DNA from 2 places in the Priestia aryabhattai genome. Region 1 is predicted to be linked to the other one. Evidence: riboswitches for the same ligand, from Rfam matches in the RefSeq annotation. Region 1 holds a riboswitch; the other holds the start of a gene.
What was found. Region 1 has a riboswitch for S-adenosylmethionine ahead of mtnK (S-methyl-5-thioribose kinase). Riboswitches for the same ligand answer to the same signal wherever they lie in the genome.
Positions count from the first base shown of each region.

Region 2: it holds a riboswitch for S-adenosylmethionine, as region 1 does, so the genes downstream of both, M3225_RS01795 (hypothetical protein) here and mtnK (S-methyl-5-thioribose kinase) in region 1, are expected to answer to the same signal.

Region 1 covers NZ_JAMBOQ010000003.1:496,083-500,510, reverse strand. The annotation lists gene M3225_RS15625 (pyridoxal phosphate-dependent aminotransferase) at 54-1,226, opposite strand; gene M3225_RS15620 (carbon-nitrogen family hydrolase) at 1,339-2,121, shown strand; SAM riboswitch class I at 2,213-2,363, shown strand; gene mtnK (S-methyl-5-thioribose kinase) at 2,499-3,671, shown strand; gene mtnA (S-methyl-5-thioribose-1-phosphate isomerase) at 3,707-4,428, shown strand, end outside.
Region 2 covers NZ_JAMBOQ010000001.1:343,083-347,510, reverse strand. The annotation lists gene M3225_RS01815 (glycosyltransferase family 2 protein) at 1-832, shown strand, start outside; gene M3225_RS01810 (hypothetical protein) at 941-1,381, shown strand; gene M3225_RS01805 (GNAT family N-acetyltransferase) at 1,461-1,907, shown strand; gene M3225_RS01800 (hypothetical protein) at 1,920-2,216, opposite strand; SAM riboswitch class I at 2,337-2,438, shown strand; gene M3225_RS01795 (hypothetical protein) at 2,508-2,846, shown strand; gene M3225_RS01790 (DUF1540 domain-containing protein) at 2,946-3,104, shown strand; gene alaP (alanine permease AlaP) at 3,407-4,428, shown strand, end outside.

The DNA.
Region 1 (4,428 bases):
CTCGTTAACTTCTTACATATTAAGCCAACTCAAAAAGGATTGTCAATGCGTTTTTAAAATAAATTTAATTTTTTTATTCGAGATACAGCTTCTCTCATGCGCTCTTCATCCGTCAGCAGTCCTACGCGCACATAGCCTTCACCATATGTTCCAAAGCCTACTCCAGGCGCCACTACAACGTGAGCTTTTTCAAGAAGTAAATCTGAAAACTGTTCAGAAGTATATCCTCCAGGAACTTTTAGCCATGCAAAAAAGGAGCCCGCTGGAGATGTAACATCCCAACCAATTTCTCGAAGCCCTTGGATAAAAATATTGCGTCTAGATTCATAGCGCTTAACTAAATCGTTCACGCATTGTTGAGATTCCAACAGAGCTGCGGCGGCTGCCTCTTGAACCGCCCCAAAGAGACTGACATACATATGATCTTGAAGAAGATTAATAGCTTCTACTACACTTTCATTTCCTACAGCAAATCCAACTCGCCATCCCGCCATGTTATACGTTTTAGAAAGAGTATAAATTTCAATTCCCGTCTCTTTTGCACCAGGAGTCTGTAAAAAGCTGATTGGCTTTTTACCATCAAATCCAATTGCTCCGTAGGCAAAGTCGTGTACCACACAAATATCGTGCTCGGCAGCAAACGCCACGGTGTCTTCAAAAAATTCTGCCGTTGCCACTGCACCAGTAGGATTATTCGGATAGTTTAAAAACATGAGCTTTGCCTGTTCTTTAGCACTTTCACTTATCTCCTCGTATACCGGTAGAAAATGATTTTCAGCCGTGAGCGGCATCACTTCCATGTTGGCTTTTGCAAGCTCTACTCCAGACCAGTAATCAGGATATCCCGGATCGGGGACCAGCACCGTATCTCCAGGGTTTAATAAGCACTGTGGAATTTCAACAAGTCCAGCTTTCCCGCCAAACAAAATAGCTACTTCTTTTTCAGGATCCACATCAACCCCGTATTCTCGCTTATAAAAAGTCGCAACGGCCTCTTTTAAAAAATGGTGTCCGCGAAATGGAGAATATTTATGATGCATAGGATTAGCACTTGCATTTTGAAGTGTTTCTACAATATGTGAAGGAGTAGGCTGATCAGGGTTGCCCTGCCCTAAGTTAATAACATCGTGCCCCTGGGCCATTACTTTTCCTACCTTGCCTACAAGTGATGCAAAAAATTGTTTTGGTAAACTTTTTAATAGTTCCGATTGCTCAAATTGTTTCATCATCGCACACCTTCTCAAAAAATTCTTGAAATTCTAGTCACAAATAATATATTGTAATACTCAACTTGTAAAGTCATTTTTTTCAACTACTACAAAAAGGATGGATGATAAAGTGAGTGTAAAAATTACGTGTTTGCAGCTTGATATTGCATTTGGAAACCCAACTAAAAACCGAAAATATATCGAACAAAAAATGACAGAAGCCCTGAAAGAAAACCCTGACATCCTTGTACTTCCTGAGCTATGGGATACAGCTTATGACTTGACGCGGCTAGACGAAATTGCAGATGATGAAGGACAGCAAGCCAAGCAATTAATCTCTCAGTTTGCTAAAACGAACGAAGTAAACATTGTTGCAGGTTCGATCGCGAAAAAAACAGAACAAGGCGTCACGAATACGATGTATATTTTTGACCGAAAAGGTCGTGAAGTATCACAATACAGTAAACTGCACTTATTTAAATTAATGGATGAGCACCTCTATCTAGAAGCAGGAACAGCAAAAAATCTTTTTACACTTGAACAGTCTTTGTGCGCAGGAGTTATTTGTTACGATATTCGTTTTCCAGAATGGATTCGGGTTCATACTAGCAGCGGAGCAGAAGTCTTATTTGTTGTCGCTCAGTGGCCGGCTCCAAGGCTTGCCCACTGGAAAGCGCTGCTCATTAGCCGTGCAATCGAAAATCAATGCTATGTAATCGCGTGTAATCGTGTAGGCCAAGACCCTAATAATATATTTGCCGGCCATTCTTTAGTTATCGATCCGTGGGGAGAAATAATCGCTGAAGCTGGCGATAGCGAAGAGCTTTTAAGTGCTGAGGTCAACCTGGAACTTGTAAAAGAAATTCGCAAACAAATTCCTGTCTTTACAGATCGCCGCACAGAATTTTATTAATTATGTATTGACAGCCGTTTTTTTGCATGATACGATTTTCACCAGATATCATAAAATATTCAAACAAATCAAAATTAAATAAGTAATCGTACTCTTATCAAGAGTTGGCTGAGGGATTTGGCCCTGTGAAGCCCAGCAACCGACCGTCATTCCATCATAAGGTGGATCACACCCGTAAAACATGTTTTACAAAGGCACGGTGCTAATTCCAACAGAAAGTAATTCTTTCTGGCAGATAAGAGGTTTGAACAATACAATCAAGCCTCTTTCCAACGAAAGAGGCTTTTATATTTTCTAAAATTATAAAAGCCTCCATATATTCTTAAACCTATTAACTTAGTAAACAAATCAGTTTAATAAACTATGGGGGGATTCCGATGTCAACGACAAAAACAGAGAAGTATCAGCCTTTAACAGAAATTTCAGCAATCAAACTTGTGAAAAAGCTAGGTCTTTTTGATGCCACAGAAGCACTAACTGCCCGTGAAATCGGTGACGGCAACTTAAATCTCGTCTTTCACATCATAAATGATCAAACGAATAAATCCATTATCGTCAAACAAGCACTTCCCTATGCAAAAGTTGTAGGCGAAAGCTGGCCTCTATCCTTAAACCGTGCCACAATTGAAAGCAATGCGCTCAAGCAATTCGGTGCATTTACGCCAGAACTTGTACCAGCTGTTTATTACCACGATGAAACGCTTGCTGTTACGGTCATGGAAGACCTATCTCATTTAACGATTTCTCGCGCCGGGCTTATTCAAGGTGAAAGTTATCCTCTGCTCTCACAGCATATCGGTTCTTTTCTAGGACATATTGCGTTCAAAACGTCTGATTTTTCCTTAAAGCCTCAGGATAAAAAAGAAGAAGTTGTCAAGTACAGCAACCCGGACTTATGCAATATTACGGAAGATTTAGTTTTTACAGATCCTTTTTTTGATATCGATACAAATGAATTTGAAAAAGCGCTGCGTCCTGATGTAGAAGAATTGTGGAATGATGAAGATGTAAAGTTACAAGCAGCAAAATTAAAATATAAATTTTTAACAAATGCACAAACGCTAATCCACGGTGATTTACATACAGGCAGCATCTTTGCTAGCAGTCAAGAAACGAAAGTGATTGATCCAGAGTTTGCTTTTTATGGTCCGTTTGGATTCGATTTAGGGCAATTTGTTGCGAATTTATTTTTAAATGCTCTTTCTCGAGAAACAAATCGCGAACCGTTATTTGCACACATTACTAACACATGGAACGTATACAAAGATACCTTTACTGTGCTTTGGCATTCTGAAAACACTGAACCTTTCGCTAAAGATGAGCGCTTATTACATGAAATTTTAATGCAAACGTGGCAAGATGCTGTTGGATATGCAGGATGTGAACTCATTCGACGTACGATTGGCTTAGCTCACGTGGCGGACTTAGATGGAATTTCTTCAGAGGAAAGAAAAGTTAACGCTAAACGTACTGCGTTAAAAATTGGACGCTATTTGCTTTTGCACCAACAAGACGTTTCACCAAATGAATTTGAAAATTTACTTCGATAACGAATAATGTACACAATGAAAGGATCGGTATCAGCATGACAAATACACTATCACTTCCGCGCTCAGTGGAATGGAATGAATCATATATTACTTTATTAGATCAGCAGCAGCTGCCTGGCAAAGTCGAGTATATTAAGCTGCAAACCATTAAAGACGTATGGGATGCTATCACTACCTTGAAAGTACGCGGAGCCCCTGCAATTGGCATTACGGCGGCTTTTGGTCTCGCTCTTTCTGCGCTTAGCTATGACACAGATTCAGTCAATGAATTTAACAAAAAGCTAGCTCGTGATCAACAGTATTTAGCCAGTTCACGCCCTACTGCCGTCAATTTATTTTGGGCACTAGAACGCGTAGCGAAAAGCGCTGAATCCGCTTCGTCCGTTAATGAAGCTAAAACAAAAGTTGTTCATGAAGCCATTCAAATTCAAGTAGAAGATGAAGAAACGTGCTACCGAATTGGAGATCATGCTCTTTCTTTATTTAAAAAGAAAGATAAAATCATGACAATATGTAATGCTGGTTCAATTGCTACAGCTTATTATGGAACAGCATTAGCACCTTTTCACTTGTCTAAGCAGCGCGATATTCCACTTGAAGTATTCGCCTGTGAAACAAGACCTGTTCTTCAAGGTTCTCGTTTAACAGCATGGGAACTTCAGCAGTCGGGAGTGGACGTTACGCTGATTACGGATAATATGGCCGCTCATACAATTAAAACAAAAGGGATTAATGGGATTATTGTAGGAGCTGACCG
Region 2 (4,428 bases), on a different contig from region 1:
AGACAGCACGTGGTCGCTTATTGAAAAAGAAAGCTGCAGTAATTTATTTGTAAAAGGGTTAAAGCTAGCGCGAAATGTAGGACATCAAAATGCTTTGCTGGCAGGACTAGAAGCAGCTTACAAACAATCTGACTGCGTCATTTCCATTGACGCAGATTTGCAAGATGATATCAACGTCATTCGTACTTTTGTGGAAAAATATTGGCTCGGGTATGAAGTCGTATATGGTGTTCGAGACAGCAGAGAAACCGATACATTTTTTAAACGAACCACGGCAGTAGGATTTTACCGTTTTATGAATAAGCTAGGAATTCAGCTCGTTCAAAATCACGCGGATTTTCGTCTCATGAGCAAACGTGCTCTTGGTGAACTCATGAAATACAAAGAAGGAAATGTCTTTTTACGAGGCCTTGTACCATTAGTAGGATTTCGCTCCACGGAAGTCACATATGACCGCAAAGAACGGACGGCGGGCGAATCAAAATATCCGCTAAAGAAAATGCTTGCTTTCGCATTTGACGGGATTACATCTTTTAGCGTAGCGCCTATACGATTATTAACGCTGCTTGGAGGAGCTTCTTTTCTCTTTAGTATTGCGTTTGGTATTTATGCGCTGATTCAAAAATATTTAGATCATACACAAATTGGCTGGACGTCTCTTATTTTATCGATTTGGCTTGTAGGCGGCCTGCAGCTAATGGGGATAGGGCTTGTCGGAGAATACATTGGCAAGATTTTCAACGAAGTGAAACAGCGTCCTAAATATGCGATTGAAAGAGATTTATATACGAAACACTCATTAGACAAACAAAAAGATTTGCTTATGCATTAACTAAGAAGCTTCTCCTGAATGGAGAGGCTTTTTGTGTTAAAACGTATATCATAATTTTTAGGGTAATAGGAGATGCTACTACTAAAATTTCTAAGGAGATCAAAATCTATGAAAAGACTAATTTATACAGTCAGCACTTTTTGTTTTGTTTGGCTTGCTTTTGCAACCATTCATGTTAGCGCTCTTTCTATTGAAAAGCTTCCAATGAAGAGAGCATCTGAACAATGGTCAGTTGAACTGACAAAAGCGAGTATGGCAGGAGATAATCAGCTAAAATGGAAAAATAACGTCTATCATACATATGGGTTAATCGTTGAAAACATTGGAAAAGATGTAGAGCGGGTACAGGTCCAAGCTTTTCGACACGAAGGAAAAAATAAGGCGAAATACAGCTTGTTTTCTCCTATTGAAAGGTCTAACTTAAGCAAAAGCGGTCAGCGTTTTCGCTATGCCAATTTTGCTGTTCCTGGAAAAGCTGCAAGTTTAGACATCGTGATTAACTGGACGGATGAACAAGGCAATCACCAAGAGCATTTTGAATTTAAATAAAAGTCTTCGCTTAGGCGAAGACTTTTTTGCAGGAATTCACCTGTGCATGTGGAAAAGCAAAACGAAAGGAGAGATCGTAATGATTGTGAAAGCTACTGAAGAAGAAATACAAGAAATTCGGACGAAATCTGCTGATGCACTGTTTGAAGGAACAATGAAGCAGTTTCATCCGCCAACTGAACGCGTAAATGAACTAATTGATAGCGCACTTGAAAAAGGATGTTATTATTTAGTCTCGAGACAAGAAAATAAACTCGCAGGCTGGGTTCTTGCCGGGCCATCTGCCGACTTCTTTTCAAAAGAAGAAATTGGCTTTATCTACGAATTATATATTTTATCCGAATACCGCGGGCAAGGTCTAGCCAAGCCGTTAATGCGAAAAGCGATCAATGAATTGTCTGCCAAAGGGTACCGTGAAATCAGACTAAGCGTCCATGCCGGGAATTTTGCACAGCATGTGTATCGTGAACTTGGATTTGTAGAAAAGCAAATATCAATGAGCCTGCAGGTGGTAAAACGTCCGTAATGTTGGTGAATGTCAGCGAGTCCATAAAACATAAGATGTTATACATGCGATGAGGTTTGGTAATGAAAGTAAAAGTAAATAAGTAGCCCAAACGGCGCCTTTATCTAGTACTTCAACAGCACCTCCACCTGTATTATTTGAGGAGGGGGGATCTTCAAGCGCATTCATAACCAAAGCCGCCGCTGCTAAAATAATCCCTCCGATGCTTCCAGTTGTTTTGACAATTGCAATATGGAAAGTAGATGAAAAGGCAATGCTGAGAAGCAACAGCAAGCTTCCCGAAAAAGCAGATAACATGTATCGTTTCATGTGCTCACCATCCTTTATGAAAGCATACCATATTTTACTTCTTTTTTCTTTTTATTGAAAAAGTATTGACGTAACCTATAAAACATATTAGAATAGTCAGAAATAATCCAAAACGAAATATTCTTATCTAGAGAGGTGGAGGGACTGGCCCTTTGAAGCCTCAGCAACCACAATTATTGAATGGTGCTAATTCCAGCATAGCCTAGCTCTGACAGATAAGAAGAGGAACCTTTTTCTATGATAAAATCCTCTTCTTACGAAGAAACATTTTGTATAGAAAAGGTGAGGACATTGAACAATAGACAAACGGCGTTAAGCATTGATGATTATTTAGACTTATACTTATTAGCAAAAGAAATAAAAGACGAAACGTGGCAGCATGAAATTTTAGCCGCGCTAAAAACGCAGCAAAATTGTTCATTTGAAGAAAAACAATCCGCACTAGTTCAAGAGATATGGGAAGATTTTAAACAGTTAAATGAAGATATTTCTTTTACGTATCGCTTAATTCAAGAAGAGCCAACTAACGAACGATTTCAGGCTAAATTAAGGCACTTGAGAGAACGACGGATCACGCTGAGTCGTGAGTTATATTTAGCTAAAAAACAGTATGTTAAACACACGCAATAAAAAGATCCGCTTGATAAACAAGCGGTTTTTTGCGTGAAAATGTTAGAAGTATTATATTTCGGGTAGTAAATAGATAAGACAAGCAAAGGAGGGATAACAGTGGCCCAAGGTGTATTATGTGAAGTGAATGAGTGTATGTATTGGAAATCCGGAAATAAATGCAGTGCAGAGTCCATTTACGTTGTGAGTCCTGAAAGTAGTCACCATGTTTCTGACACGGAAGAACCTGGCTGTAAAACTTTTGAACCGGCGAGATAAATGCTAGTTTTCATAAAATGAACGATGCGCTGACGGAGTTGAGTCGGCGTTTTTCTATTTTTTTAAAATGCTATTACTTAGGCGCAATAATAAATACATATTAAAAAAGCAGTGCGAACGCTTAATTGTGCGTTTAAACAAAATGATACGATATTTTTTTTGTTTTTCGACAAAAGAAAAGTGAGAGAAAGGTGATAGAATACAAATATACAGCCTGTCTTTTAGCACGAACTTATATGAAAGCGCTAACAAAAAGGTTGTGTTCATCTCGTTTTGACAGATTGGAAAAAGGGGAGACGTTTATGCAGGGGAAAACTCAGGAAAAAGAATTGAAACGCGGGTTAGAAGAAAGACATGTGACGCTGATGTCCTTAGGAGCAGCCATAGGGGTAGGACTGTTTCTTGGGTCTGCATCTGCTATTAAATTAGCAGGGCCGGGAATATTATTGGCGTACGGATTTAGCGGAATGATTATGTTTTTTATTATGAGAGCACTTGGAGAAATGGCGATTCAAAAACCTGTTGCAGGTTCATTTAGTAAGTACGCGCGTGACTATTTAGGGCCGCTCGCTGGTTATTTAACAGGATGGAATTACTGGTTTCTATGGGTTGTTACATGTATGGCTGAAATTACAGCCGTTGGTATTTATATGGGGTATTGGTATCCGGATGTACCAAACTGGATTTGGGCGTTATCAGCGCTTGTCATCATGACAACCGTTAACTTCTTAGCTGTTAAAGCATATGGTGAACTGGAATTTTGGTTTGCACTTATTAAAATTTTAGCGATTGTGTTAATGATTGCCGTTGGCGTATTGATGATTGTGTTTGGAATCGGTAACGGCGGCGTTGCGACCGGTATCAAAAATTTATGGGACAACGGAGGACTTTTCCCGAACGGATTCAAAGGTATTTTGCTGTCGTTGCAAATGGTAATGTTTGCGTATTTAGGAATTGAAATGATTGGCGTTACCGCGGGAGAAGTGAAAAATCCGGAAAAATCTCTAGCAAGAGCAATTGATTCTGTCTTTTGGCGTATTCTTATTTTCTACGTCGGTGCATTATTTGTCATTATGTCGATTTATCCGTGGCAAGAAATTGGTTCACAGGGAAGTCCGTTTGTATTAACATTTGAAAAAATCGGCATTCCATCGGCGGCTGGTATCATTAACTTTGTGGTGCTAACAGCAGCTCTTTCTTCTTGTAACAGCGGTATTTTCAGTACAGGCCGTATGCTGTTCAACTTAGCAGAACACGGCGAAGCGCCAAAAGGATACAGTCAGCTTACAAAAGGCGGCGTACCAGGAAAGGCTGTTTTAGCATC